Pseudobacteroides sp.: one gene and its partners. The protein of the gene in region 3 interacts with the protein of the main gene of each other region in a pairwise test. Links are inferred from orthologs where the notes say so. Each region holds a gene or a part of one and is shown on either strand. Other genes may lie near its edges. The genes, in order: VIO64_RS05860, VIO64_RS11975 and ftsZ.

Region 1 (10,346 bases), on a different replicon or contig from region 3:
AAAACTTGGTCTTGGAAGAAACCTTACCGAATATGAAAGCGAATATGTTGAAAAATGGGTTGAGAAGTACAAATATGATTTTGAGATAATTGAATTGGCCCTTAAAAAAACGCCTAAAAAGGCTAATCCAAGCTTTGAATATCTCAACTCAATTATAACTGACTGGTACAATAACAACCTTAAGACTAAGGATGAAATACTGGCCTATGACAATGCGAGAAAGCAAAGTATGAAGCAGCAGTACAAGGTCTCGGAAGTGCCTCAGCATTCCAACTTCAACCAGCGAAAGTACGACAAGGATTACTTCGAAAATTTGTATGAAGAAATTTAAACCTTTCTGGAGGTTTTATGAGAAAAAACTTATATAGTATACTTAAAAATGAATATGACAAAAAGCAAAGGCTCGCTTATGATAACCTTACAGAACGGCGCAATGGGCTCTACCAAAAGGTACCCCGGCTGATGGAAATTGAAGACGAAATAAACAAGCTTGGTTTGAAATACAATAAAATGATTCTGCTTTCCGAAAACTCATACCTCCAAGCTGTTGATGAACTGACAAGGAATATTGATTCATTGAAGGCCGAACGGGAGGCTCTACTAGTACAGATGGGCTATTCCAGAGATTATCTCGAGGCTGTCTATGAATGCAGCCTTTGCAAGGATATGGGGTATATTGAAGGTGCTCATGGTTTCGAAAGCTGTGCCTGCTTTAAGCAGCAATTTGTTGCCCTAAGCTTTGAAAAATCCAATCTTAAGCTCACAGAGAGTGAAAACTTTGAGTGCTTTGATGAAACCTTGTTTCCTGATGACGTAGATGAAGAAAAATATGGGATCAAAAAATCTCCTCGAGATCACATCCTAGGTATAAAGGAAAAGTGCCTCAAATTTATAGATAACTTTTCAGATCCAGACGAGAAAAATTTGTATTTCTGCGGTCCCACAGGTATAGGCAAAACCTTTATGGCCAGTTGCATTGCTTCAGAAATACTTAAAAGAGGCGGTACCGTACTTTATCATACCGCCCCCATACTCTTTGACACAATAAGCAGTTTCAAACTTAAGTCATTAAAAGACGAAGGGGATGAGGATACAAAGTACAGCAGCATCTTTGATACCGACCTTCTTATAATAGACGATTTGGGAACTGAATCCCAAACAACTGCCAGGTATGCAGAGTTTTTAAATATTTTGAACATAAGACAGCTCAATAATCTTTCAAGGCCGTGTAAAATCATAATATCTACAAACATTGAGCCCGGCAAACTATATGACTACTATACCGAGAGGGTAGCCTCACGAATAATAGGCGGTTTTTCCTTTATTAAGTTTACCGGAGAAGACATCAGAGGCAAAACAAAACCTCAAAGAATAATAAAGCAAGTTAAAAACGGAATGGAATAAAGGATATGAATGGTTTAAAGTCAGTTTTAAAAGATCTTTTAAGCAATTTAATTATACCTGCTGTTATATTTGCAGCTATATTTATAATTGGGGTGATGTTGTGGGTCTTTAAGATTGAATTCCTGATTGACTACTTTGACTCATTAAAACAATTTTTACTTGTGTGGATCCTTTTTGATTTAATTATCACCATAATAGTTTATAACATTGTTCTCTATGGAATTGGAATAATATTAATCGCTTCAAAATTATTTCGCAAAAAATAACTGCAAATAGAGGCAGCATCAAATAATAATAAAGTATACCAAGGGGCTATTTATAGCCCCAATACTTTTATTATGCTTCTTAAAAACTCATTTTCCATCCCCGCCATGGAAACACCCTGAAGCAAATAAATCAAGACTATTACAGCAACGCCCGGTATGATCCACAGCAAACCTTTTACCTTGCTTTCATCTCGGGTCTCAAAATCTGTATCTGATGGTACTGTGGTAGTTTTCATAAATGCATAAACCAGGCCGCCTAAAGCTGCCAAAAAGCAAACAAACATTACTGCGAATATTCCAAGTGTGGTTATAAGCTGAATCTTAGGCATTGCTAAAAACATGGAAAGACTTTGATCTCCATCTGACGTCCCACCATTAGCTCCTGCTATTTTTCCCAGCGTTGAAAGTTTCCCAAGCCCATATGACAGCAATACAACAAGAGAATTATTTGTAAAATGTGCTACCATCCCTGCATATATGGAATCTGCCCTGTACACCAAAAAACCCATGAGTATACCCAAAAGAAATGTTCCTAAAAACCTTTGAAAATCATGATGCATCAACCCAAATAAAAAGGCAGTAATAATAATTGCTTTGGTATTACCAAGCTTTTCATATCCCCGCAATATAACTCCCCTAAAAAGGACTTCCTCGCATACTGCCGCTGACATACCTATTACAATAAAACCCTTTACAAGAGTTACTACGTCAGGTATATTTACCTGAGGTAAATTTATGCTGCCAAATATCAATTTAATTATAAGCATATTGGCAAAATTCAATATACCCACCACTGGTATTGAAAAGCAAGTTATGAATACTATTAATACAATGTTAATGAAGCTTATCTTATTTAGACGAAGTACTTTCCTTATATCGTACTTTTTGTGGAACAGGAATATAATAGGCGGCAGCAAAACCAATAGTATCTCCGCTGATATAGCCTTGATATAATAATCTCCAACAGGAAGTCTTACTATAAGATTGCTAAGCAGCATAAATATTATAAGTGCAATAGAGAACAATACACTTGCTTCCTTGATGGTAGGCTTGCTAAATGTTCTGCGTGTCCCTTCATGAGACATCCCACTATTTACATCTTCTTTTTCAAAACTGTTTTCATTCACAAGGAAATCCTCCATAAAGTATTTTTATTAATTATAATACAACTATGGCAAAATTTATGCAAGGACAAAACCGACATATACCTAATATCGGAGTATTATAAACATATAGTAACACCATAACTCCCCAGACATAATAAAATAGTCTGAAATTTTCCATCATTGATTGTTGTCGTGAGAAAATAAAAAACGGGCAATGAGCCCGGTTTTTTGTAATTTATTTAATTCTTATTGACAGAGGTTATATTTATAAATCTATATACCCAGTAATCAGAAAGTCAGAATACCCCTGTCAGTATCAACAATCATTAGGATATTTTCTTCTCTTCCTGTTTCCGCGTTTATATATACAAGAAAATTATTATTACCTAGTTTTCCCTTAAACTCATAAGTAAACAGCTCTGTTTTGTAGTCTGTTGGTATTATAGCCAAACCAGAAGATAAAACCTGCATCTTTTTATTTATCATACTCCGTGCCTGCTGCTCAGTCACCTTAGGCTGTGGTATGCTTCTTGTCATATGAGAAAAAAGGTACCCCTTGCTTTCAACACCAACAATTTCACCATTATCAAGAGCTATCTTTACTTTGATAAGGTCGGGATAGACTATGACATTATTCTGTTTGTACGCATAGTTTATGGTTGCAGTATTGTCCTCCTTAATGTAATAAGTATCCTCCATGCTGCTATAACCAAGCTTTTCAAGGTATTTTTTCCCGGCTGCCTTTGCTTCGTCTATATTGAGCTTGGCTTTTTCCGTAGGTCTGTTCATAAGCATCCAGTATACATGCCCACCCCTTTGAGTAACATCCACATTAGCAGCCTGATCATCAGGAACACCGTTGAATGTAACCCTAAAACCATAGGTTTTTATGGTATCGGACTTTACCTTATCTGTTTGAGTTATAGCCTTTACGTTTTTGTATTTAAATAGCTCTGAAACCTTTTGCTTTGCTTGTTGTACTGTAAGCATATTTCCTGTAATGCCTCTTGGTTGTGCACTTGCTATATGGTCGGAAAAAGGACCGTCATAAATAAGAGTCGGGTACGCTTGAAAAGTTTTATCAATATTTTCAAACTCCTTAGACGGCAGTGTAGTCGAGGTTCTTTTAAATACACTGGCTCCTTTTTTAGAGAGCTCTCCCCATTTTAATCGCCCCGCAGAGAGTTCTCCTTGCAGGTTGCCCAGGCTTGACCCCAGCTTCACTGCATAATCATGGAGCTGCTCCAAAGTTTTGTATTGTTTGTCGGATAAAGGCTTTCCCTGCAGGTTCTGGTTGTTCATAGAGTATGAAAAATCCCCTACCTGGGTAAGGAACTTTGATGTGTTTGCCAAAATTCCCGATGAAATGGGCAACTGCCCCAAATTGTACTGTGCAAGATTGGCCTGTCTCCACGCCTCCTGCAATGTTGATGCTGTTTTTTGGGGTGATGAGGTTATAAGTGATTTAACCAAAAGCACCTCAACATTTCTTACATAGCCTGCCATATCGAAAAAAGCCCTGTTATACTGGTTATCCAGTTCCTGCCTCAGATTGCCGGAGTGCTTGTACTGATACATTCCCCAAACCCCTAATGCACCAATAATAACGATAACAATACTATACATTTTTCTATCGGATAACCTTCGCTTAAAATCTAACAGTTTATCTCTAATGCCCAAAATAATACCTCCTGTCCAAATTGAATTAGCATATAAAACTTTTATTTCCTAGACATTTAAAAATATATTCATATGTATTTTTAAACAAAATGCAATATTTTATGATATTTTTTTATTTTCAGAGAAAAATAAAAATGTTAATACCGATTAAAATCAATTTAATAAGGGGTTTGATTCGAATGAAAATACTTATACTTACAGTCTCTGCTGGAGCAGGACATATTAAAGCAGCTGAAGCAATTAGTGAGCAGATTAAATTAAAATACCCTGACTCCAATATAATGATTATCGATACATATAAATACATAAGCCCTTTATTGGATAGAATCATTGTTGGTGGGTACTTGAGCATTCTTAAAATGTCTCCAAGAATCTATGACAAGTATTACTCATTATCCGAGCCGATAGGAAGTAGATACAATTTTGGAAGCATGCTAAACAGGTTTTTGGCTATAAAGCTGATGGAGCTAATAGATGAATTTAATCCATCGGTTATTGCATGCACCAATTTTATCCCACTCCAGATACTGTCAACGCTTCATAAAAAGAGCAGGCTTAAGACCCCCACAATATCTGTTATAACAGACTACACAACCCATTCCTATTGGGTACATGAGTATGTGTCTGCCTATGTAGTGGCTAACGACTTTATCAAAACCGAGCTTATAAATAAAGGTATTTCAAGCGATATAATTCATCCATTAGGAATCCCTGTAGGGACGAGCTTTTATCAAAATAACGACAAGCACAAGCTTCTATCAAAATATGGTATGAAAAACAAGCCTACAATACTCATAATGGGTGGCAGTCTAGGATTTGGTAATATAAAGAATACTTTCCTGTCTCTATTAAAATTAAAGAGAGATATCCAAATTGTGGTTATAACAGGCACAAATAATAAGCTTCGCAGTCAGCTTGAAAGATATTCAAAAAACTCCGAAAAGTGCATCCATATTATAGGGTATACTGATAAGATTTCAGATTATATGGAAATGTCGGATATATTGATAACAAAGCCCGGAGGAATGACGGTTTCTGAGGCATTGACCAAAAACATACCTCTGCTTCTTATCTCTCCTATCCCAGGTCAGGAAGAAAGAAACGCACAATTTCTTTCTAACATAGGAGCAGCTGCAAGAGCTATTAAAAAGGGTGATCTTGAAAATATACTACACCAGCTAATAGACAATCCCTTAAGAATGTGCCATATGAAAGAAATGGCCAAGTTTCTTGCAAAACCTGATGCAACAGAAAAAATTGCAGGTCTACTTGCAGAAATGTCCCTGGCATTTAAAGAAGAACACAGCCATGTAAAACCAGAACTTCAAAAAAACTCCATATCCCAGAGTAAAAATACACTTAATATATCAAGTCCCGATAATCAGCCTTGGGCTTACTGAACCTCTTGTGAACCTAGATAAAGTAAAAGCATTAAGTATTAACTTATAGGTCTTACTTAATGCTTTTACTCTTTATTTGGCAGAAAACAGTCCTCAATTTATCAATGGTAAATCCTATTGAATAATGCCTCTTGATAAAATAGGGTAAAACCGGAGATGAATTGTAATTCAATTATATCAAAACCTCACTCAATATTTACCCTGTTAAGTTGGTCTTCTTTAGGCTTACCTTCCTTCGGATGCTTATCAACATAATCTTTCGTCACATCACTCAACGCCTCTAAGAATGAATCGAATCCCATCTTAGCATGGCTTCCCAGCTGTCCCGGCAGAATATCCAGTATAAGCTTTGTTTTCAATATTTCAAGCTTCACAATCTCCTTGATTAATCTCTTATTATCCATTCTTTTCACCACCAAACACAATATTTAAAGTGTCCTGCTCAAACTTTGCCGATGTGATTGAAAGGTACTGCAATGTTTTGGGAAGAGTAATATTTCTCTTAATTCTGCCCGCCCTTATTATGAGTTCATCCGCCTTTTGAGCCAGGCTTAGATCACTCTTTTCACAAAAGGGCATATTTATTTTTAATAAATAGTTTTTTCCGCTTTTCTCAATTGTCTGAGTTTTTATGTTGTATAATATCCCTTCAGGACTAAGGTCTGCAAAAACCTTTTCTCCAAGCCTTTCCAACATATCCACCCCCACTATTTCCTTTTCAAAAAGCGGTGCATACATTATTGGAATAGGCGAGAAGCATTGCCGAGCTTCTTCAATATAGCTGCTTTGAATTTCCTTCCAAAGCGTAAAATAGCTGTCCGTTATGTCACTGGGTATAACCCTGTTTACAACAATTGCATCAACATTGAAGTTATATATATTGAGATAGGTAAAGCTTCTCTTTGCCTCTTTGATAACCATTTTTTCAGGATTCACAACTATTCTGATGCTGGTGGACTTCCGGTCTGTAAATATTTTTTTCATTTCATCCAATTGATTGAATATGTTTTCAATTTCACCCATAACTCCATCCGAAGGCATGGGTATCCCTAATAAGGGCTCTATTACAGGCCTGGTGAGGTTAATTGCCTTTCTTTTAATCGGAAAAAGTTTATCCATCCACCACCTGAAAAGATCAGGATAGCTTAAAAGTGCCAGGGTTTCACCAGTAGGAGCACAGTCTATTACAATGAGGTCAAAAAAACCTTTCTTGTAATGTTCCAGAATTCTTATGAGGCTCAGCAGTTCGTCCATCCCAGGAAATACTGTTAGTTCTTCTGTTGAAATATCTTTCACCGATTTGGATGTGAAAAGCATGGTCAGGTATTCCTGAACCTTCCCCCATCCCTTTTCAATTTCATGAACAGTATCAATCTCTTGAGCCCAGAGGTTCTCTTCAATTTTAACGGGTTCCGATCCCAGCTCAATATCTAGGGAATCCCCAAGACTGTGTGCTGCATCTGTGCTTATTATTAGCGTCTTAAGCCCTTTTCTTGCCGATCTCAAAGCTGTAGCTGCGGCTATACTTGTTTTTCCCACTCCGCCTTTGCCTGTGTAAACAATAATTCTCATAACGGTTCACTCCTTTTGTTGGTAGTTAAAGTAACATTATAATAAAAACTTTAATACTCGCTATTTCGCTAATCCAATATTTCGCCTATCGAAGTATTTTTTTTAATTTTGGCCCTTTTAAAAAGGGCCTGATTATTAGCTTAAATTTTATCGTCAATCTATTTGAATTTTTCTTATCTCATTTCCATTATCCTTAGGCTTGCGGTCTGAGGCTTTTTTCCTCTCTACTACATGTATTACCTTATAAAATATTTTTATAAGCATATCAATTTCTTCAGGTTCAAGCTCACTGCAAATGTCATCTATATATCCTAATGCAAGGGTATGTATCTTTGAGACCAGACTTTTTCCTTTGTCTGTCAGCTTTATTACGACAATTCTCCTGTCATTTTCACTTTTATCCCTTAATACATAGCTGCTTTTAACCAGCCTTTCAACTATACCTGTTGCTGTACTCATTGGAACATTAAGGCTGTCCGATACCTTTGACATCATGAGCTCGCCCTGTTTTTCAAGCTGTAAAAGGAGAACTATTTCAGACTTGGATAGCTCCAAATCTATATTAATAATATCCCTAGGATAAAAAATCTTATTTATATTATTAAAAATCAAATCAAATATAGTAGAGTTTATTTGCATGAACCAATCTCCTTTTGCAGAATACTTCGCATATCGAAATATTCTAATTACAGAATACCCTTTTTATAGTACTTTGTCAACCCCTTTTAGTAATATGACAATTTTGTGCTATTTCATATTCATTTAAGAAGCATAACAATTTTATCCAGTATTATAACAAAAATTTCAGTATCACATTGGTATATATTGTATTATAATTAGAAATACTTTAAATATCTCCTTGTATTTTTATTAGCGACATTTTCGTATTTTCGGTAATATACCCGGAGTTTCCTCGGCAGCGGTCTCCGGGTACTTTAAACCGACCTAAGAATAATTCGAACTTTAATTCCCACTCTTTACCCTTCTCTTTCTTATAAATACCACTGAGATTGTTACAAGTACAGCATAAATAAGAATAACAACTGCCAAAGTTGCCACTCTCTCACTGTCTGGTCCGTCTGCTAACAAAACCGGTCCAAGTCCGAAGAATGTTACGAGCAAAAATGCGGCAGCCATAAGTATACCGAAGAATAAATTCATAATCATAGCGAAACCTCCCTTTATACTTATAATTTTATCACTATTTATAATTTATATTTATATTATTACCACAAAATTTATATAGCATATTGACTATCGACCTCACGGGTGATATACTACATTACATAACTAATGCAGCATAGGTGGTGATGTAATGAAAATTGATCAAGGCAGTATTAAGCCTATATATCTTCAGATTGCCGAAGGTATTGAGGATGATATATTAAACGGTTTACTGACTGTCGATGACCAGGCCTATTCCCAATATCAGATAGCTAGGCAGTTCAACATTAATCCTGCCACTGCCGCAAAGGGAATTAATCTCCTGGTCTCTGAGGGAATTTTATATAAGAAAAGGGGTTTAGGTATGCATGTCTCGGAAAATGCAATGAATATAATTCAAAATAAAAGAAAACAAAACTTTTTATCCAGTCTTCTCAAGGAAATTATTCACGAGGCACAAAAGTTGGGAATCTCACGGGAAGAATTAAAAAGCATGATAGACAGATTTGAAGGAGGGGAGTAACATGAGTGACGTTATAATCTGTAACCAATTAACAAAGACATATAAGGATAAGAAAGCCCTTGACTCAATTGATCTTTACCTTGGTGAAAATAAAATAATAGGTCTTATTGGAAGAAACGGGGCAGGCAAAACTACCTTCCTGAAAACATGTGCAGGATATTTAAGACCAACCTCCGGCTCCATAAGCATATTTGGCAGCAAGCCTTTTGATAATATTGATGTATTGTCAAAGCTGACATTTATAGATGAGGAAATTCAATATGATGAATCCCTTACCCTCAATGATATATTAAGCCTCGGAAAGCTTTTTTATCAAAATTGGGATGGTGCATATGCAGATAAGCTTATACGATATTTTAACCTTGATGGCAGGAAAAAATATAAAAAGCTATCAAGAGGTATGAAAACTCAGTTTAATATTATAATGAGCCTAGCTTGCAGAGCACCCCTTACACTTATGGATGAACCAACCCTTGGTCTTGATGTTACTGTAAGAAAAGAATTCTACAATATTTTGATAAAGGATTATGTGGAGAATCCAAGAACCCTTATTATCTCAAGCCACCTGATGAGCGAGCTGGAAAACATGCTGGAAGAAATGGTGTTAATCCACGGCGGCAGGCTTGTTTTTCATAAAAGTATTGAAGAATTGCAAAGTTATGGTATTATCCTGAATGGAAAAAAAGAAATAGTTGAGCCATTTATAAAAGGCAAGAATATTCTGAAAACAGAAACTTTTGGTGCAGGCTTCATTGCAGGCATTGAAAACAACTTGTCTAAAGAAGATTTCAGTTACCTCAAAGAAAACAATGTGGATGTAAGCAAAGCTTCCATAGAGGATGTATATATATGGACAACAAGCAACGGAAAGGGTGGTTTTGATGCTTTTAACTAACAACGAGATGAGATCATTGAAGGGTTATATTTTAAGTGAGCTTCTTGTTTCCAAGAGAACTTATATAACAGGTGCTTGTATAATTTTCGCAAACCTTTTTATAGCTATAGTTCTTCAGGTAATTATGCTATCAACAGGGCAAGATAGCTCCAATAATGGGGGACCCCTGGTTGTAGGCTCTGGTGTTGCTTATATTGTCATGCTTATATCTTCAATATTAATTTCCCAAAAGAAAATTCTTAAAACAAAGTTTTTATTTCCAATCAACAGAAAAATATATACATTGGGTAACTTTATAGTTTTTTGTATAAATACGTTTATCCTTTTATTAATTAC
Region 2 (10,392 bases), on a different replicon or contig from region 3:
GCCCTCATAGGAAACTCTGTTTGCGGTAGATTAAGTGTTTTTCCATAGTCAACTGACATACTAACTCTCCTCCATATATTGTAAAATGATGACATAAAATTTATCAATTATAAAAACCCTCTCAATCCTTATAAGGGACGAGAGGGTAATTTACTCACGCGGTTCCACCCAAATTATTACTATACCAAAATAATAGATTAATATATAGTAATCACTTGTTAAATAACGGCTTTAACCGGTACTCCTTACTCTTCTATAATCGTTTTCAAAATTAAAAATGATAAATCTGTTGCATAACACTTTTAATTTAATTATACTTTTCAGGATACAACTCATGGATGATTTTCAAAAGTTAACCCTGCAGACTTCCACCAAACTCTGCTCGCTTTGAAGGTGTGGCTCCCTACTCTTTCCAATCACAGTCTTTAAACAGTATTTTTTTGTATTATACATCCTATCATTAACATATGTCAAGAAATTTCATCTTCAAGCTCAACGGAGTGCTTCAGCATTTCCATTTGAGATTGGAGCATAGCCTCAGCTTTGCTTTTATAAAGCTGGAGTTTTTTCCTTGTTTCCTCATATTCATATCTTATGCGAATAACCTGTTCGTTGGCACCCTCTATAAGCTTTTGAGCCTTAAGCTCGGCTTCCTTGTAAATGTTTTCAGCCTTTTGATATGCATTTCTCTTTATTTCCTCAGCTGTCTGCTGTGCTATAAGAAGGGTGCTTTGCAATGACTCCTCAATTCTTTTATAATGTGCCATACCTTCATTTAAAACATTAAGCTTGTCTTTGAGCTCCATGTTTTCATGTATCAAACTGCTGTAGTCCTCAATAATTTTGTCAAATGTCTCATCAACTTCCAGTTCATTATATCCCCTCACCAAGCTTTTACTAAAGGAAATATTCTTTAGTTCATTTGGAGTATAATTCATCCGCAATAACCTCCTTATAAATACTTTAGCAGGGTAATGCTTATCCTTCCTTTTTTTGTCATAGCACCAATCTTATCAACAATCACTCTTCCCTTACCTCTTATGGATATAGTATCTCCTTCACTAACCTGTTTTGTTAGACTGGAAATCTTCTCCCAATTTAAAGAAACCTTATCACCCTTGATAAATTCTCCGATTTTACTCCTTGAAATACCAAAGCCGCTGCTTGCAATACAGTCAAGCCTTAAGGATGCTACCGAAACCTTGATTTCTTTAAAGTTTCGGTCCTGGGGCTGAATTTCTCCAACATCCGTCAAAGTCACTTCAACATTGGCATTGCCAACTTTTAAAAGATTGTATTCTAAGTATTCTGCTATTTCGCTGATAACAATTATCCTGCAAATATCATCTTCCAATAAAATATCTCCAATTTTTTCTCTTTTAATACCTAATCCCATCAATGAACCTAAAAAATCACGATGGGTAAGAGATATCCTGCTTTTCCATTTAACCTCAATTACTTTTAAAGGGTATTCATAAGTGTGAAAATCGGAAATAGACATGCCTTGTGGGCAGAAAATGGCAATCTCCCGTTCTGCCCCAGTGTATCCACCATAAAAGACACAATTGACGCCTGAGTTGTCTCCAATTGATTTTTTTATAATATTAGATTGGTATGGATCTAGGAAATCCGTACTTGTTATACAATGTGAATTTTGAGCCTTTAAGGCTTTATCAATGACTTTTGAAAGGAATATCTTGTCATCAATTCCTGATATTCTTTTTAAAATCGCATCTCTGTTAATCATAGGTTAAAATACTGAAAAAATTTGCGGTACACCAAATATGGATGATATCAATGATGATAATATCCATATTAAGAAAATAGCAATGATAGGGGATACATCAATCATTGAATTTTTCCCCCATTCAGTCCTTCCTAAAAATGTCTTTATCGGTACCAAAACCGGTTCGGTAACCTGATATAGTATATTAATAAACTGGTTGTCCTTCTGAATAGGCAAAAACGAAAGCAAAGCTCTCAATATAACTGCATATTTAACGATCTGCAGAACTATCACAATTGCCAAGCCAAAAATACTAAATACCTGCATTAGAAGCCTCCATTATTTTGCCCAGGGAAACACACCTTTATTTCTAAGCTCTTCCTTAAAATCAGCCATAATATCTACGTTATTTGGTGCAATAATAAATATGTTTGCAGACACCCTCTGTATACTTCCATCCAAAGCATATACAGCACCGCTTAAGAAGTCAACAACCCTGCGGGCACTTTCCTTCTCAAGGCCTTCCAAATTAACAACGATAGGCTTTTTGTTTTTAAGATGATCGCCGATATTCTGAGCGTCTTCAAAGTTCTCCGGCTGCATAACAACTAATTTGTACTGTGATGCAGTATGAATGTTTACAACCTTGTTTTGCTGAGATTTTTTGTTGGAATTAAAAAACTGAGGCTGTGCGATATCGTCCCTTTCCCTTTCGACTTCCTTCTCGTCAACCAGCTCGTCCTCTTCTTCAGCTTCCCAACCAACAAAGTTGAGAACTTTGTTTATCAATTTAGCCATGGTTTTTTCCTCCTGTTTTATCATTAGTATGTATTTAATTTGTTTTATAAACAAAATTACCTTTTACCAAAAATGGCCGTACCGATCCGAACTATATTTGCACCTTCTTCTATAGCCGCTTCGAAATCGTTACTCATTCCCATTGATAAAAGCTTCATATCTATATTATCAATATTTTCCTCTCGTATGTCAATAAATATTTTATATAATTCCTTGAAAACAGGTCTTACAGCCTCAATATCTTGAAGGTATGGAGCAATTGTCATGAGTCCCTTTACCTTAACTGCATCAAATGGATTGATCTTTTTAATAAAGTCTTTTACCTCATGATGAGACAGCCCAAACTTGCTTTGTTCTCCGGCAACATTAACCTGGACAAGAACATCAATAACCCTTCCGGCTTTTTCAGCCTTTTTTTGTATCTCCTGTACCAGCTCCATACGATCCACGGAATGAATAAGATTTACCTTGTCAATTATATACTTTACTTTATTCGTCTGTAAATGTCCGATTAAATCCCACCTACAATCTCTATTTAAAATATCGTACTTTTCACACAATTCCTGAACCCTATTTTCACCTAAAACATTTAATCCTTGATCTATTGCACAATTTATTTTTTCTATACCAACTGTTTTAGTCACTGCAATTATTTGTATGTCTTCAAGTTTCCTGCCTGAGCGATGTGCTGCTGCAGCAACCCTTTTACTAACCTCTTCAATATTTCTTTTGATATAGTCAAATTCACCTGTCATTTTATAATCAGCTGCCCTTCTTTAATATTACTTGGGTTTATGACATAAGTATCATAAAGGCTGACCTGTCCATCCACCTTCTTATCAATACTCTTAATAATTGCAAATTCACCGCTTCTTCCAACAATCTCAACATTTCTAATTTTTGCGTCGTTTGCTTTTACGAGAACAATTTTGCCCATTTTACCATCAGGGTTAATATCAAAAAGACTTTTGTATGATACCTCAAGGCCGTCATAGGAGTTTTTGATTATGTCTATATTAACTTTACGTAAGAATGTGGTCTCGCTTAGACCTTTGTCCGTCTTAAATACAACAGTACTTTTATTTCCGTTTGTATCCGAAATACTTACAGGAACAGCATTTACAATCTTATTTATATCATTTATTCTAACATTAACATTTTTACCTAATTTTAACATATCTGATTGTTTTTTGTCCATAATCACTGCTATATAAATATAAATACCCTTTATAATTTTTGCAAAAGGCTTATTTACCTGGACTGTTCCAAGATTTACTTCAGGTCTTATCTCTTTTTTTAGGAGCTCAGTAATTTCATCAACTTTTATAGTGTCTATAGTATTTGGATTTAGAACCCTCTCGTATCCATCAACATAATATGAGATTATACCCGGTGAATTGGCATAAATTTGACGGGTTCCGGCATTTATAACCGCTTGAAGATTATTTCTCTTAAGACTTAAAGCACCAATCTGACTGTCAGGAGTCCCAAGACTACTTAATATCTCCGCTTTTTTATGGATAATGATGTCTATTTCTTTCTTGACATCAACTAATTTCTCAAAATTGTTTTCATTACAAGCTGTAGATATGGCAGAAACCTTCTCTGCAATATTATTATCGAGTTTAATGATATCCTGAGAAAACAAACCCTGTTTTTCACTTTTTTCCTTCCTCAACTTAAGAATCTCTGAGTCAAGTTTAGAAAGATCCTCCAACTCTTTAGCAGATGTATCCTTTAAAACAGTAGCAATTTTATATTTAAGAGGAATCTTCTCCCCCTCACCCACCTCCGATATATACTTCCCTTCAAAGGGAGAGTCTATAGGTTCTTCATCCCGGATAATCAAACCATCCAGGTTAAATGAATCTTCAATCGTACCTGATCTTATAATATCGGTGGCAATATCCTTCCCATAAATCCAGTGAAACAATGATGGAATATACATCAGCAAGAATAAAACAACCATAAGAGCACCAAGTTTAATACCTTTATTTTTATTCCCTTCCTGCATAACTCTCCTCCATCCGGTTTATATATATTAATCAAATTCCTATATCTTAACAATTCCCTGCTCAAAAAGCTTTTGTACCGCTATTATAACCCCGAGCTTAACGTGTTCATAAACCAATCCGCCCTGCATATAAGCTATGTAAGGCTCTTTAATGGGAGCATCCGCACTTAATTCAATGGATGCACCCTGTATAAAAGTCCCAGCTGCCATGATGACAGGAGAATCATATCCCGGCATGTCCCATGGCTGGGGCGTAACATAGGCATCAACCGGTGACCCTTTCTGGATCCCCTGGCAAAAAGCTATTAAGCTTTCTGCATTGTTAAATCTGATAGCCTGGATTATATCTCCCCTTTTTTCTTCAGGACTTGGGGATGACAAAATGCCCAGCCTTCTCATGACTTCGGCACAAAATACTGCCCCTTTTAGGCTCTCGGCAACGACATGGGGTGCCATAAAAAGCCCTTGAAAAAGAAGCCTGTTATGTCCTAAGGTAGATCCTACCTTTTTCCCAAGGCCGGGACTTGTCAACCGGTATGCGGCTTTTGCAACGTATTCTTCTTTACCTGCAATATACCCTCCTGTCGGTGCCAATCCACCCCCGGGATTTTTTATTAAGGAGCCTGCAATCAAATCTGCACCTACTTCGGTTGGTTCTTTTTCTTCTACAAATTCACCGTAACAGTTATCAACCATTACTATTATATCACTCTTCAATTCCTTAATAAAGCTGATTACCCTTTCCATCTGGTCAAGCTTTATTGAGTTTCTCCAACTGTATCCCCTTGATCTCTGAATAAGGATCATCTTTGTCTTATGGGAAACGGCTTCTCTGATTCCCTCTCTATCTATATCTCCCTCCGGCAGCAAATCAACCTGCTTATAAAATATACCGAACTCCTTTAGCGAGCCTCCACCTTCACCTCTGATACCTATTACCTCTTCCAGGGTATCGTAGGGTTTTCCGGTAACACATATAAGCTCATCACCAGGTCTTAGGTTCCCAAACATGCAAATTGCAAGAGCCTGGGTTCCGGATACAATATTGTGCCTTACAAGAGCATCCTCAGCCTTGAAAACTTCTGCATAAACACTGTCCAGAACATCCCTGCCTCTATCGTCATAGCCATAGCCTGTTGTTCCCCCAAAATGAGAGTCACTCACATTGTTTGACTGCATGGCTTTAATTACTTTTAGCTGATTATATTCTCTGATGGATTCTATTGATTTAAATGTTCTTTCAATTTCCTTCTCAGCCATATTTGATATTCTAAGTACACTATCATCAATACCAAATTCATTCTTCAAAAATGCTTCAGATTTAAAACTCATCTTTTCCACTCACTTTCAGTTTTTGCAAAGATATTTTTCATAATGCCCTATTCATTTTATACAAGAGAAAGGCCAATTTCAACCATAAAATAAACTTTCACTGCATATTGCTTGCCTTAATGAGCTGCTTAACCTTATAATTAGAAATGATTAAAAATATTAATACTTAGAAAATTAAGCGTTTATCAATAATTCAATTGAAAGGTGATCTGATTTGATTTTAAAATACACAGCTGCATCTGATGATGCCGGCAAAAAGCTTAAGGTTATATTAAAGAGTAAAATGAGTCTGTCCGAAAGGTTGATTAAAAGGCTTAAAAATGCCAGCAAAATATATGTTGACTGTTCTTTAAAGTTTGTGAACCACATAGTATCTGAAGGTGAAACGGTGGAAGTTCACATCGACTTTGAGGAGACCGCAGAGGATATTATCCCTGAAGATATACCCTTGGATATAATTTATGAAGATGAGTACCTTATTGCAATAAATAAGCAGCCGGGTATTGTAGTACACCCCACATGCAGTCATCCCACAGGAACTATAGCCAATGGTGTAATGCTTCATTTTCTAAAAAACAACCAATATAAGAAGATTCGTCCTGTGAGCAGGCTAGACAGAGATACCTCAGGTGTCATAGTTTTTGCAAAAAATGAGTTCATACAGGAAGCTCTCATAAAACAAATGCACCATAATAGCTATATCAAGGAATATATAGGCATTGTTTCAGGTATAGTAGAAAGCACTTCAGGCACAATCGATCTTCCAATAGCAAGGAAACCAGGCAGCATAATGTTAAGGCATATATCTGAGGACGGCGTAAAATCGGTAACACATTATGCCGTTTTAAAACACCTTACCGATGCAACCCTTCTTAAATTTAACCTGGAAACAGGCCGTACCCATCAGATTAGAGTCCATTGCCAGGCTATAGGACATCCCTTAATTGGAGATACCTTATACTCTGACCTCATCAGCCCATTTATAGATAGGCAAGCACTCCATTCCCATGAAACCACCTTTAATCATCCGATTCATAATCATCCGGTTCATCTGAAGGCAAATATTCCCCAGGATATTAATAAACTTATCATTTCCAAAACGCCTTAGACTTTATTCGATTTCCAGTCCTTCATAGAGTATCCTTGTGTCGGGAAATGAATTGCAATTATTTACATATTTTAGCACTAATGCTATTATATAAACGTACCAATCAACCATAAAAATATTAAAGAGTTATTAAACTTAAATTTTAATAAAATAAATTTGTAAATGTATATGATTATTACAAAGCATTTAGTACTATACAGGTCGGAGGCACAAAATGGATGTACTGAAAGAGCGATACTCAATAACTGAATTAAGCCAATATTTAAATGTAACAGATCATACTCTTAGGTATTACGAAAAGGAATTTTTAATAAAAGTTCCCAAGGATGACCGCGGAAGAAGGTATTACAATACTGATCTTGCAAATGTTATGTATCAAATAAAAACAATGAGGGATGAAGGCCTTGAAATTAAAGCTATAAGGAAGATTTTGCAAAGGGATAACATAATACAGGAACCGGAGGTAATTACCCCTGAAGTTTCTCTGACTGTTCCCTATCAAATCAACGAAACCGCATATGCCGAGTTTAAAAGTATTTTTCTAACGCTTAAGGATGAAATTTCATGTACTGTCACCAATGAATTTGCTTTGACCAAGGAGCATATATCAAAGGAATTGACAAAAAATAAATTGGAGCTTGGTGCATGCATTGAAAACAATATGAGAAAGCTGGAAACAAAAATGGAAAAGCATTTTCAGGATGTTGACGATTGCTTGACAAAATGGAGAAAAAGAAACCAGCCAGGTTTATTTAAAAAGCTTATTGGCAAAGCATTTCAAAAAAATATTTTTTAGATTGACACAACCCCTTTATATTAATTAATTATATTGATTATACTGCAATAACTATTTAATATGCTAAAATCCATTATTGCAGTATAATCTACTGATTTATTGTACATACAACATATCCCAAACCTGCACACCTGATTTCATTTTGTAAAATTCCCCCAACTCATCATCGTAAATAAGGAGTACTCTGCTACTTGGTGAGCTTGAATCAGAGTTTTTGTCAAATGCGTCAATTATATAATATGGATTCTTAACTTTAATAATGGTATTAATTATAATATTGTCCTTCAAAAACGATTTATTACCATCCTTGAACTTATACAACTGGTATGATCGACTTTCTTTATTTAAGCCGCCTATAAAGAGACTGTCATCAAGCTTCTGCCAATAGTCTACATCATAGTTGCCCAGTTGTTCTAAAAGTTCGGATTTGAAAGAGTAAACCTTGTTTCTTTGACCTGAGCTCTGGTAGCCTGTAAAAATTAAGCTTCCATCCAAATCAGCCCATTTCTCGGTTTCAAAACCCACAATCAGGTTGGAAATAGCCGAGCCTTTCTGCATTATAATTGTATTTCTTAAAGTGGCACTCAATCGATCTCTATCCCTTACATCAATAAAAGTATTGTCTCCAAAAGATAGAGTATTGTTAACTCTCACTATATCCAACATCTTATTGATTGTTGCTCCATTGTAGGTATATAAAACCTGATCTAATGAATCTGAGTCCTGACCCCACACTAAAAGATTATTGCCTTCAACCTTCATTTCTACAGGTTCAAGTTTTTGTATAAACTTTCTATATTTCCCCAAATTTACAGTGACATACTTATTTGCCTTCACTACTGCCAAATCTGAAGTTTCCAAATTATTCAATACTTCAATAACTCCACCTTTATTCTCTATCATAAAATTAGGCTTGCTGATTGAAGAATAATCATCATCATAATAGGATGTATTAAAGGTTACCCCTACATATAGCTTATTTTTAAATACCTTCATAAATTTTACAGTATATTGCACTTTTGCTCCTATATCCTGAAAAACTACCCTCATAGGATTATTATTTTCCACAACGTAAAGAATACCATCTATATTAATAAATAGCTTTCCTTCAAACATTACAATATTGTTTATGTCTACATTTACACTTGCATTCTCCATAACCACCTTAAAACTGGATGCAGAAATGCTATTTCCATCGTAAACCACAATGAAGTTTTTTGTTCCTTCCTGTCCGTTACCGGTTATATACACATAGTTTTTGTCCACAATATAATTGTTTATTATAAAGGCATCCCTTAATACAATTGGCTCCCATGATGTCTTGTCAATTACAACAACAGCATACTTCCTGTTATTATCATATTTGCTTATTACCAGTTTATCTTTGAATATAAAACGCTTTCCTACAAAAAAATTATCTTTCACAATATAAAATGCTTTTCCGTCAAACCTGCAAAGCATATCGTACTGCTTAACCCTGTCATATCCAAGTATAACCAGATTATCATTATACTCAAAAGAGTCCTTCATTTCAAAATTTTCAAGTAAAAGTTGCAAATCATTGTCTTTTAGTAAGTATAGGCCTTTACTTTCCCTGCTCTCTTCCGATACAGTTAAAAACACCTGCCCCTTATATGTATACCAATTTTGTATATCTTTATTTTCCAGAGTTATAGTACTAATCTTATCTCCATCGTAAGCATATATCGTATTTTTACTGTTGGTTTTCTCATAATAAACTACCTTACCGGTATCAAACTTGCCATATTGAGTTATATGTATTGTTTTGTTATCCTGATCCCACGAAACCGAAGCCCCTGAGCATTCCGCCACAAACCTTAGAGGTACTACCGTCCTTCCGGATACTATCTTAGGTGCAACAGATAATATTCTGTCCTCACCGTTTACTTCAGCATAAATGCTGTTTATTCTAAGTATAATCGTATTGTTTTCGTTTAAAGCAGATATAGTTTTAGTTTTATTATCCCATTGCACACTGTATCCCAATTCTTCTAGAATAGCCCTGAACGGCACAAGGCTTGTACCATAATAAACAAATGGAGCTAAGTCAAGAGTTTTGCTTTCATTTTGAGAAGTATATTCTATAGAACCTACTTTGAAAAATAAATCTATAAAGGATGCATTTGCATAACTTTTATTATTATTGTAAGTAAAAAGTAATAGTAAAACATATGTAAAAGCAATTATTTTAAATAAATAAAAATACTTTTTATTTATTTCATAGTTCATAAAAAAACTACCCCCTGGCATATGTAGTCGGCTAGTCAACTTTATATACATCGTATAAATATTTCATCCTTTAAGTTAACATATAAAAAATTCAAAGTCAATTGAAAACCTCGTATTTCAATGATTTACAGCTAATACCACATATAGTCATTAAAAAGAACAAAACCATTTGCGTATGACCTATTCCTTAGTCCACACGCAAATGGTTATTCTAAAAATTAAAAAACCCAAAATATTACCCTTATCTAATTAGTAATCAACTTTTTCTGCATTCATTATAAGAATTATGTTCAAATTTCCGTTCCTGCATCTCAATTCATCGATAAAATCCTTTTCATTAGCTTCGAATCTCATATTAACCAGATAAA
Region 3 (10,368 bases):
GAAGATAAGTCATCTATAATTAACATAGACAGGTTAATGAGATACCTTTCATTAACTAAGCCTATAGTAGTTATCCTAACTTTTACAATTATACTATCAGGCTTATTTGATGTTTTTGCTGTTAATAATATGACTAGATATAAAATTAAGGATAACAGTTCTGAGCTGAAACAATGGATTTTAAAAAATACCAACCGCGATTCAATATTTATGACAGATACCTTTATACCAGCAGATGACAATCCTATTACTGCAGTTACACTCTCAGGAAGAATGTTATATGCTGTTAAAAATGATGTGGATTCCAGCTGCAATGTTGATCCCAGACTTAAAAACATTACAAAAATTTATTCGTTTTCTGAAGGCCTTGATAAGACAATCGAACTTATCAAAAAAGAAAAAATAGACTATATTTTAGTAGATAAAAATGTTAGAAATAATAAGGATTTAAACCTTAATGAAGCAATGCTTGAGCAAAACTTTAAATTAGAATATACAGGTGTAAAGGAATATGGGGAAACCGATGTAAAAGTTTACTCTATAAAAAATAAGCAATGATGCGATAATCGAAGGCTAGATAATCAATAATGTATATTATGATTAAATGTGTAAAACCAACTTAACGACATGCTGTTTGACCTTTTGAGAACTCTAGTAATAATACATTTTGCCGTGGCAGATGGCATTAGATCTTTAGATTTCTTGCTTTTGGGTTGACATTTGTGGGTTGCTCCTATATAATCAATTTGTTAATCATTATTTACAAATTGATTATATAGGGGTGATTTTTTATGCTTAAAAATTTATGCTTAAAACCTAAAAATATCAGTTGCCTGCTTGCAATTTGTTTGGCAGCACTAGTTTTTCTTAACCTTTTCGCTCCAAAGACAGACTTGGTTTTTGCGGCTGATTCGAATATTGTGCCCCAAAATACACCAACACCAACACAAATATCGCCAACTTCTCCTCAAGAACCAGTTGTATTTATTAGAACATCCTTTAGCGATATTACTTCAACTTCAGTAACTATAAGCTTATTAATAAGAAGATATACATCAACGGTTTGGCCAGTACCATATACAATAAGCTTTTCGGACGGTATTGAAAGTATAAAAGGAGAAATACCTGTAGATAAAACAGAGGCCACATTTGTGCTGACAGGGTTAAAACCAAGTACAAAGTATAGTTATTATGTTGCTGTAGCTGCATATGGAGGACCTGGCTGGGAAAGTTTTGAAACATTGAATTCTGACAATATACCTACCCCGACACCTACCCCAAAGTGTTTCATTAGTGGAAGCATAAAGCTTGATTTAAATTCCTCAAATATTAAGACTCTTAATAATTTTCAGGTTGATATATTTGACCGGGATTTGATTCGCATAATGACTAGATTTTCAGATAGTCAAGGTAACTTCTATACAGGAAGCATACCTGAGTCAAGACAACCATACACTGTTAAGATTAGCAAGAAAAGCTATCTGTCAAGAACAGTTGCAAATTTTCCTGCTGGAATTAGTAATGTGGGCAGGTGATATCGAGTGCTATATAAAACGGGTTGATCCATTATCCAACAGCTATGAGTATATTCGTGCCCAGGATAATATAATAGATATAAGAGATGTATATGAAATTGCAAAGTGCTTTAATGCTGTTATATCCGATGATCTTTTCAATTCAGCTTGTGATTTGAATGAGGATGGAGTGATAAATATGCTGGATGTATTGATTGTTTCGAAAAACTTTGGAAAGTCAAGTGCTGATTATTCAAGTGAGTTAACTAGATAACTTTATATAAACAAGAAAAATTAACATATGAGAATTTAGAATCATATAATCTAATCAAATAAAAAATGGTAGGATATAACATAACCTATCATTTTTGCTTTTACACATGCAAAATCATATGAAACATGGGAAATATCCACATAAAGAAAAAGCTTCAAGCCTTGGCTAATTAAGGAAATGGGTTTTAAGTTGATTGATATCTTATACAGTGATAAAATAGATGATGTTATTATTGAAATGAAACATTATTGTGAAAATGCCCATAAACCAACACAACCAGGTGGTTGTGAAATAGGCCCGAGGCCAATAGATCTTCACCTGAAGGCCATAAAAAAGATGGGTGCAAAAGTACATTTCATGCAAAAGGGTTTTGTTTATTGCGAAGCGGAAAGACTAAAGGGCTGCGATATCCACCTGGATTATCCAAGCGTTGGAGCAACAGAAAATATAATGCTTGCAGCTGTATTTGCAGAAGGGGAAACATGCATAAGAAATGCGGCAAAAGAGCCGGAAATAATTGATCTTCAAAACTTCCTTATAGGCTTGGGTGTCAATATCTGGGGTGCAGGAACCAGTGTTATACGCATTTCAGGTAGTAATACCAAGCTGAGGAGTATAGTACATAATGTCATTCCCGATAGGATTGTTGCAGGTACATACATGGTGGCTTCGGCAATAACAGGCGGGGATATAGTCTTAAAGAACGTGGTTCCTGAGCACATAAACTCAATGATATCCAACTTGAGGGATTGTGGCTGCAGTGTAAATGTAAAAAGAAATCTGATCAGAATCAGCGGGCCCACCAGGCCAAGGTCTATAGACATAATAAGAACATTGCCTTACCCGGGATTTCCTACCGATATGCAGGCACAAATGGTTTCTCTTCTTTCTATAGCTAGAGGTGAAAGCATAATTGTAGAAACGGTTTTCGAAAACAGGTATAAACATGTTGAGGAACTTATCAGAATGGGGGCAAATATAAAGGTAGAGGGAAGAATAGCAGTTATAAAAGGTGTGAAAAGGCTTATAGGAGCCAATATAACCTCAAAGGATTTAAGAGGCGGTGCGGCACTGGTATTAGCAGGTCTTGTAGCAGAGGGTGAAACAAGGGTGGATGGTCTCAAGCATATAGACAGAGGATATGAGGATATTGAAGGAAAGCTCAGAGGAGTTGGAGCATCCGTAGTTAGGATTGATGAGGAATAATTATATTAGAGAATACTATTTCTATTAAAAGTATATAATTATGCAGTAAGGGGTAGGAACTTTGAAACTACGAAGGATTAAAAAAGACAGTGGGCTTGATAATAAGAAACAAAAGAAAATCAAAAAGAATAACAAGAAAAGGATAAAGGCAATCAGAAGAACTGTTCTTTTTGTTCTCTTTATAGTATCTTTAGTACTGTTCGCTTTATCTCCTTTATTCAATATAACAGCAATAGAGGTTTATGGAAACCACGTTATAAATTCCGAAGCCCTTATATCTGTTGCAAAAATTCAGGTAGGAAGCAATGGTTTTAAGAAGGTCGGAAACAGTTTAAAGAATTATTTTTTCTTTAGATATGGAAAAGAAGAAAATAGTATTATAAAAAGCTTCTCGTATGCAAAGAAGGCAAAGGTTATGTTTTGCCTTCCTAATACTGTCAGAATAGAAATAGAAGAAAGATGTCCCATGTTTTATATAAGCCGAAATGGATTGTTTTTGCTTATAGATGAAGATGGGCATGTTCTTGAGGAGTCGGATAAGCCGTTTAAAAGTGTTATTTATGTAGAAGGAGTAGCATTTAAAGCCCATAAGTTAGGACAAGCCTTAAAGGCGGAGGATCCTGATTACATTAAATATATAAAAAGACTGCAGGAAGAAATACCAAAGTATGATGAAAATAATAACGTTAAGATGAATCCTCTTATTACAAAAATTGATGTAGGTGATCCCTTCAGAATTAAAGTAGAGCTTGACAACAGAATTTTAGCTGACCTTGGTGATCTTGAAGATATTGGTTACAGATTGGATTTTATAAGGGATATATATTTTAACAAACTTAAAAAAACAGATAAAGGATATCTGGAATATAATGATGATCGGAAGTATAATTTTAAGATGAAATAAAAAACAAGGAGGAAAAATATGCTGCCACTTATTGGTATATTAGCAGGGATAATAATAGGAGTTTTTGTGCCGTTTCAAATTCCTTACCAGTATTCGACATATGTTGCTGTGGCTATATTAGCAGCACTGGATTCTGTATTTGGAGGGATTGCTGCATCTATGCAAGGCAAATTTGACATGAAGGTTTTTCTTTCGGGCTTCTTCATGAATGCACTATTGGCAGCTGCATTGGCATATATTGGAGATCAGCTTGGCATTCAGATTTACTTAGCAGCAATATTCGCATTTGGTAACAGATTATTTTTAAATTTTGCAATTATTCGCAGAATTCTATTGAATAAATATTCAAAAAAAGATAATATATAAAATGAATTAATTTTATTTCTTTGACATTTCCATTTAGTATCTAGATTATTATAAGGTGCAGCTTTAAAATAACTGTTCTTTTTATTATTATAGGAGGTTTTCATAAGTGGGAAACATTATCGTTGGCATAGATATCGGCACTTCGAAGGTGAGTACTGTTATTGGCCAGGTTGGCAAAACAGGTGAATTGGAAGTTTTTGGCCACGGAATGGAGCAATGTAATGGCGTTAAAAAAGGTGTTATTGTTGATATAGAAAGCACATGTTCCAGTATCAGATCAGCAGTTCAGAAGGCAGAAGCAGCAGCAGGTCTTAAAATCAGTTCTGCGTATGTAAGCATCAACGGTGTACATACTTCAATAATTAAAAGCAGGGGAAGACTTGCCATATCAAATGATAACCGTGAGATAACTGGTAAAGATGTGGACAAGGTCCTTCATGCTGCAAGAAGTATAAATATCTCTGATGACAGAGAAATTATCGATATTATTCCCCAGCAGTTTATTGTTGACGGTTATGATGAGATTATCGATCCTGTAGGAATGGCCGGTCTCTCCCTTGAAGTGGATGCTGACATTATTACAGGCAAAATAACTTCTGTCCAGAATATTGTCAAGAGTATGGAAAGGGCAAACCTGAAGACAGACGGCCTTATTGTAGAAGCTCTCGCAACCAGTCAATTAGCTCCCACACAGGATGAGAAGGAAATGGGAGTTATTCTTATTGATATAGGAGGAGGGATTACCGATATATCTGTCTTTAAGAACAAGAACATGATTTTCAATGAATGTATAACGGTTGGCGGGGATCATATTACCAATGATGTGGCAATCGGGCTTAAAATCCCATATTCCGAAGCTGAAAAGTTAAAAAGGGAATTTGAGCTGGCCCTCATTTCTCTTATTAAAAATGACCAGGAAGTTACTGTTATAGATATTGATGAAAATAAAAAGAAAAACGTTAAGGTTTCTGAAATAGTAGAAATAATAGAAGCAAGAGTTTTTGAGATATTCTCTTTGTGCAAGGAATTGCTTGAAAAACGTCAGATTAAAGGAGAATTTCCTGCAGGAATTGTTCTTACTGGTGGAGGTATATCCTATGTAGACGGAGGAAGGGAGCTGGCTAATGAAGTTTTCGGTTTGCCGGCAAGAGTTGCATCGCAAAAGTCTGATACCGTTTCAAAGATTGAATACTATACTGCAGCAGGGATTGTAAAATATGTAGGTTCCCACAGCAAAGGAAATGCATATGGCAGTGAGGTAAAGCACCATAAGCAGAAACCCCAGAAAAAGGAACAAAATGTTATAAAAAGAATTTTAAAATTTTTTACATGAATATTATAACAAATGAGTTCTTATTTACGATATACATTATAGAAAAATTGTTATATAATATAAAAATAAAAATGCTTATATTGCGTTAAGCCCAATAATGAGTTATTATTATTTTGTATGATTTCATGATTTATATTAATCGACGAAAAATTACATTTAAATGATATAGATAAGTTTATTGTTTCTTACTAGTTCTTATTTATTAACCAATGAAAAAAGAAGGGGGACTTAAAGTTGCTGGAGTTTGATATTGATCTCGAACAATTTGCTCAGATAAAAGTTATTGGAGTAGGTGGTGGAGGAAATAATGCTGTAAACAGGATGATAACTGCCGGACTCCGTGGGGTTGAGTTTTATTCAATTAATACAGACAAGCAGGCATTGTTTTTGTCAAAATCAAATACAAAAATTCAGATTGGAGATAAACTGACAAAGGGCTTGGGTGCAGGTGCCAATCCTGAAATCGGTGAAAAGGCAGCAAATGAGAGCAAGGATGAAATTGCTCAAGCTATAAAAGGTGCGGATATGGTATTCGTTACAGCCGGTATGGGTGGCGGAACAGGTACAGGAGCGGCACCTGTGGTAGCTCAGATTGCCAAGGAAATGGGAATTTTGACAGTTGGTGTTGTTACAAAGCCTTTTATGTTTGAAGGAAGAAAAAGAATGCAGCATGCTGAAAGGGGGATTGAAACCCTCAAATCTACAGTGGATACTCTGGTTACCATTCCAAATGACAGACTTTTGCAGGTAGCTGAGAAGAAGACATCCATAGTAGATGCATTCAGAATTGCTGATGATGTTTTGAGACAGGGTGTGCAGGGTATATCCGACCTTATTGCCGTACCGGGTCTTGTTAATCTTGACTTTGCCGATGTTAAGACAATTATGTTCAACACAGGTATAGCACATATGGGTATCGGTAGGGCAGCAGGTGAAAACAGGGCTGAGGAAGCAGCAAGGCAAGCCATTCATAGTCCTCTGTTGGAAACATCCATAGATGGAGCACGCGGGGTTCTTCTTAATATTACAGGTGGTGCCGATCTTGGGCTGTTTGAAGTAAATACTGCAGCAGAGTTGGTTCAGCAGTCTGCTGACCCTGATGCTAATATTATATTCGGTGCTGTTATTGATGAAAACCTGAAGGATGAGATTCTTATAACTGTGATTGCTACAGGGTTTGACAAGGGGCCTATTGTTAAAAAGATGGAAAAGCCTTCTTTTGACAGAAGCTCAGAAAGACAGCAGGAAAGAAATGTGGCTAATCCGCCTGCAAACGAAAAGCAACAGCCTGCAGCTAGCAATTATAACAATTCAAGTCAGAGTGATGAGCTTGATATTCCTACTTTCTTAAGAAGGAATAGATTTAAATAATAGCTTTCAATAAGATATAACGATCAAAATAGTGCAAGATTCTAAGAACTGAGGGCTTATATGCTTCTCAGTTCTTTTTATTAGTTGTCGTGATTTTTATAGATAAATGTAAGAATTAGGACAATTATTATTAATTAAAGCCAATCACAGCAATTGACTCTTAGGATTAATAAACATATGATTAGATTAAGTATGTAAAATTATATTTTGCAAATATTTAAATAATTTTAGGGGGAGCAAATTTATATGGCGAAGAAAGTTTTTTTAAAGAAAAGCTTAGTTGCACTTCTTAGTCTCAGTTTTTTGATAAGTTCAGTAATCTGCATTCCATTAAGGGCTAATGCTGTACCCGAGTACAACTTTGCGAAGGCTCTTCAGCTTTCACTTTATTTCTATGATGCAAATAAATGTGGGCCAGGTATAACAGGTGGTCGTCTCGAATGGCGTGGAGATTGTCATGTGGAGGATAAGGAGTTACCGTTGATTCCCTTGACAGAAAGTTTTAGGGGAACAAACTTGTCTCAAAGCTTTATAGACAAATATAGGTCAATACTCGATCCCGATGGGAACGGCTCATTGGATTTGAGCGGTGGTATGCATGATGCTGGAGATCACGTTAAGTTCGGTCTTCCACAAACTTATGCAGCCTCAACTGTAGGTTGGGGGTATTACGAGTTTCGAGACGCATATATAAAAATTGGTGAAAAAGCACATATTGAAGATATACTCAGATGGTTTAACGATTATTTACTTAGATCCACATTCAGGGACAAAGACGGTAATGTTATCGCTTTCTGTTATGTGGTAGGAGAAGGTGATATAGACCATGACTGGTGGAATCCGCCGGAACTTCAAAACTCAAAAATGATTAAGGACTTTGAAAGACCTGCATATTTTGCTACTTCTGAGAAACCTGCGAGTGACCAATGTGCCGGTGCAGCAGCTTCCCTTGCCATTAACTATCTGAATTTTAAAGATGAGGACCCGGAATATGCGAAGAAATGTCTCGATACGGCCATTGCACTATATGATTTTGCAAGGAAATATAGAGGACTAGGGTATTCTGATGAATATTACATGTCATCCTATGATTACGACGAAATGTCCTGGGCTGCAGTCTGGCTTAATATAGCAACAGGAAAAAAGGAATACATAGATCATATTGTAGCCACTGATGCAAGTGGAAAATATACAGGTTACATGCAGAGAATTATCATTGATACAGGCAACGATTGGCAGAACATTTGGGTTCACTGCTGGGATACTGTATGGGGCGGAGTATTTGCAAAACTTGCACCGATAACAAATACCCAAAGAGATTGGTATATTTTTAGATGGAATCTGGAATATTGGTCCGGAGCTGGCCACGAAAATCCCAAGGACACCAACTTCCTTGCAAAAACCCCTGCAGGATTCAGTATGTTAAACCCATACGGTTCTGCCAGATACAATACAGCTGCCCAGCTTTGTGCAATGGTATATAGAAAATGTACTGGAAACACTGCTTTTACTGATTGGTCAAAGAATCAAATGGAATATATAATGGGAAACAATCCAATGGATAGAGCCTATATTGTTGGCTATGCACCCAATAGTGCCTCACATCCGCATCATCGTGCATCCCATGGTTCTAAAACGCTTAATATGGATAATCCTAAAGACCAGGTACATACTTTATGGGGTGCTTTAGTTGGAGGGCCAGATGCAAAAGACTTCCATAAGGATATAACATCTGATTTTATTTATAACGAAGTAGCTATCGACTATAATGCTGCTTTTGTGGGTGCTTGTGCAGGGCTTTATACTTATTATGGAGAGGGTCATAAACCGGTACCGGATTTCCCGCCAAAAGAAACCAGACCATTGGAGTTTTTTGTGGAAGCTAAAGTAAGTACCAGCCAGGAAAATAATGAAAGATCACAAATTACCCTTCGTATCCATAATGAAAGTGCATATCCTCCTCGTTACGAGACTGGTATGAAGGTACGCTATTATTTTAATATCAGCGAATTGTTAAGTGCAGGTCAGTCCATTGACGATGTTCATATGGAAGTATATTACGATGAAAATGAAAAGTGCTTTGATGGAAAAGCAAAATATTCAGGTCTTATTAAGCATGATGATAAGGGTACATATTATGTTGAATTTGATTGGCAGGGAAGGCAAATATATGCTTCCCGTGAAATACAATTTGCCCTTGTTGCAGCACAGGATAAAAATTTCAAGGGTAATTGGAATGCAAAAAATGATTATAGCAGGGAAGGTCTTGGAGATGAATATGTTATAACGGAAAAGTGTCCGTTGTTCTTAGGCGACGAAATAGTCTTTGGTAAAGGGCCGGATGAGGCACCTCCAACGCCTACTAAATCAGGGACACCTACGCCCAGCTCTTCTGCTACACCTTCAGGCACAGGGTATAAGGTTTCAGGCTATATATTGCCTGATTTGCAGATTTCTGCATCTGCAGCAGCAGCTTTAAAGTCAGGTTTCAAAGTTGAGATTGCAGATACCGGGAAAAGCGCTCTAACAGACAGCAGCGGATATTTTGAGATAACAGGAGTTCCAAGTAGTGCGACTTCTCAGATAGTTAAGATAAGCAAAGCCAACTATCTATATAGAGAAATAAAGAATGTTGTCATTAATAAAAATGTTGAGCTTAGTAACTCTCAGACTCCTATAATGATGTGGGCCGGTGACATCATAAAAAATGGAGTTCAGGACAATTCTATAAATATGTCGGATATTTTGGAGATTGCAAAAGCATTTAATTCAATATCCGGCAGTGCACTATATAACATTAACACTGATTTGAATCTGGATGGTGCTGTTAATATGAGCGATGTTATTGTCGTTTCAAGGCATTTCTCAAAGACTTCTGCAGATTATTGATTAATAGTTGTTAGTATATTTAGCATTTTTAATATAGTAAATAAAAAACACTTTAAATCTATTTTGGGATTTAAAGTGTTTTTTATTTCTATGAATTTTAAAAAAATAGCCGATATATTACTAGAAGCTAACTATGATTTGCAAATAAAACTAAAAAATGAGGAGGAAAATAATGTTTAAGAATTTTTCTGTAAGGTCAAAATTGTTTTTTACAGTTTCAGTACCATTATTGGCGATGATTTTTATTTCACTGCTTGCAGCTCTGAGCCTTAATTCAATGTTTCGCAATATGGATAACAAAATAAAAAAACAAAACTATGAAGCCATATCACTTGTTTTAAATGCTGATCGTGATATGTACCAGGCAATGCTTGCCTCGAAGATGTTTTTTTATGAAAGTTCAGCTATGAAGGATAAGGAAAAAAATAAAGAAAGCTTTGAACAGAATACGCAGGAAGCTTCAGAGCGTGTTTTGAATGCTAGAAGCAAATTCCCGCTGGATGATGGTTTT

The links.
Region 1: the proteins of ftsZ (region 3) and VIO64_RS05860 interact in binary tests that used the Bacillus subtilis proteins (3 or more experiments, as listed by UniProt). The link is inferred for Pseudobacteroides sp. from one-to-one orthologs.
Region 2: the proteins of ftsZ (region 3) and VIO64_RS11975 interact in binary tests that used the Bacillus subtilis proteins (3 or more experiments, as listed by UniProt). The link is inferred for Pseudobacteroides sp. from one-to-one orthologs.

Annotation. Positions count from the first base shown.
Region 1 is NZ_DATCTU010000033.1:73,145-83,490, reverse strand. The notes cover bases 3,841-6,745. They hold VIO64_RS05860 (MGDG synthase family glycosyltransferase), read left to right. Parts: upstream 3,841-4,635; coding sequence 4,636-5,856; downstream 5,857-6,745. Other genes in these bases: VIO64_RS05850 (ArsA family ATPase), read right to left, coding at 6,253-6,745; VIO64_RS05855 (hypothetical protein), read right to left, coding at 6,042-6,260; ypeB (germination protein YpeB), read right to left, coding at 3,841-4,456. Outside these bases: VIO64_RS05880 (DnaD domain protein), read left to right, coding at 1-331; VIO64_RS05875 (ATP-binding protein), read left to right, coding at 349-1,404; VIO64_RS05870 (type II CAAX endopeptidase family protein), read right to left, coding at 1,721-2,797; more of ypeB, read right to left, coding at 3,065-3,840; more of VIO64_RS05850, read right to left, coding at 6,746-7,428; VIO64_RS05845 (MarR family transcriptional regulator), read right to left, coding at 7,582-8,067; VIO64_RS05840 (DUF6954 family protein), read right to left, coding at 8,392-8,595; VIO64_RS05835 (GntR family transcriptional regulator), read left to right, coding at 8,744-9,115; VIO64_RS05830 (ABC transporter ATP-binding protein), read left to right, coding at 9,117-10,010; VIO64_RS05825 (hypothetical protein), read left to right, coding at 9,997-10,346. UniProt on the Bacillus subtilis protein: Processive glucosyltransferase involved in the biosynthesis of both the bilayer- and non-bilayer-forming membrane glucolipids.
Region 2 is NZ_DATCTU010000081.1:50,517-60,908, forward strand. The notes cover bases 796-3,746. They hold VIO64_RS11975 (cell division protein SepF), read right to left. Parts: upstream 2,525-3,746; coding sequence 2,066-2,524; downstream 796-2,065. Other genes in these bases: VIO64_RS11960 (DivIVA domain-containing protein), read right to left, coding at 796-938; VIO64_RS11965 (RNA-binding protein), read right to left, coding at 953-1,747; VIO64_RS11970 (YggT family protein), read right to left, coding at 1,751-2,053; VIO64_RS11980 (YggS family pyridoxal phosphate-dependent enzyme), read right to left, coding at 2,581-3,279; VIO64_RS11985 (HlyD family efflux transporter periplasmic adaptor subunit), read right to left, coding at 3,276-3,746. Also shown: ileS (isoleucine--tRNA ligase), read right to left, coding at 1-59; more of VIO64_RS11960, read right to left, coding at 471-795; more of VIO64_RS11985, read right to left, coding at 3,747-4,538; VIO64_RS11990 (aminotransferase class I/II-fold pyridoxal phosphate-dependent enzyme), read right to left, coding at 4,578-5,870; VIO64_RS11995 (RluA family pseudouridine synthase), read left to right, coding at 6,085-6,978; VIO64_RS12000 (MerR family transcriptional regulator), read left to right, coding at 7,193-7,774; VIO64_RS12005 (copper amine oxidase N-terminal domain-containing protein), read right to left, coding at 7,871-10,024; VIO64_RS12010 (DUF4956 domain-containing protein), read right to left, coding at 10,274-10,392. UniProt on the Bacillus subtilis protein: Cell division protein that is part of the divisome complex and is recruited early to the Z-ring. Probably stimulates Z-ring formation, perhaps through the cross-linking of FtsZ protofilaments. Its function overlaps with FtsA.
Region 3 is NZ_DATCTU010000112.1:113,855-124,222, forward strand. Bases 4,973-7,899 are described here. They hold ftsZ (cell division protein FtsZ), read left to right. Parts: upstream 4,973-5,831; coding sequence 5,832-6,968; downstream 6,969-7,899. Other genes in these bases: ftsA (cell division protein FtsA), read left to right, coding at 4,973-5,597; VIO64_RS18320 (glycoside hydrolase family 9 protein), read left to right, coding at 7,215-7,899. In the rest of the region: VIO64_RS18280 (hypothetical protein), read left to right, coding at 1-558; VIO64_RS18285 (fibronectin type III domain-containing protein), read left to right, coding at 792-1,535; VIO64_RS18290 (dockerin type I domain-containing protein), read left to right, coding at 1,522-1,788; murA (UDP-N-acetylglucosamine 1-carboxyvinyltransferase), read left to right, coding at 1,978-2,994; VIO64_RS18300 (hypothetical protein), read left to right, coding at 3,056-3,898; VIO64_RS18305 (small basic family protein), read left to right, coding at 3,917-4,264; more of ftsA, read left to right, coding at 4,371-4,972; more of VIO64_RS18320, read left to right, coding at 7,900-9,857; VIO64_RS18325 (methyl-accepting chemotaxis protein), read left to right, coding at 10,030-10,368. UniProt on the Bacillus subtilis protein: Essential cell division protein that forms a contractile ring structure (Z ring) at the future cell division site. The regulation of the ring assembly controls the timing and the location of cell division.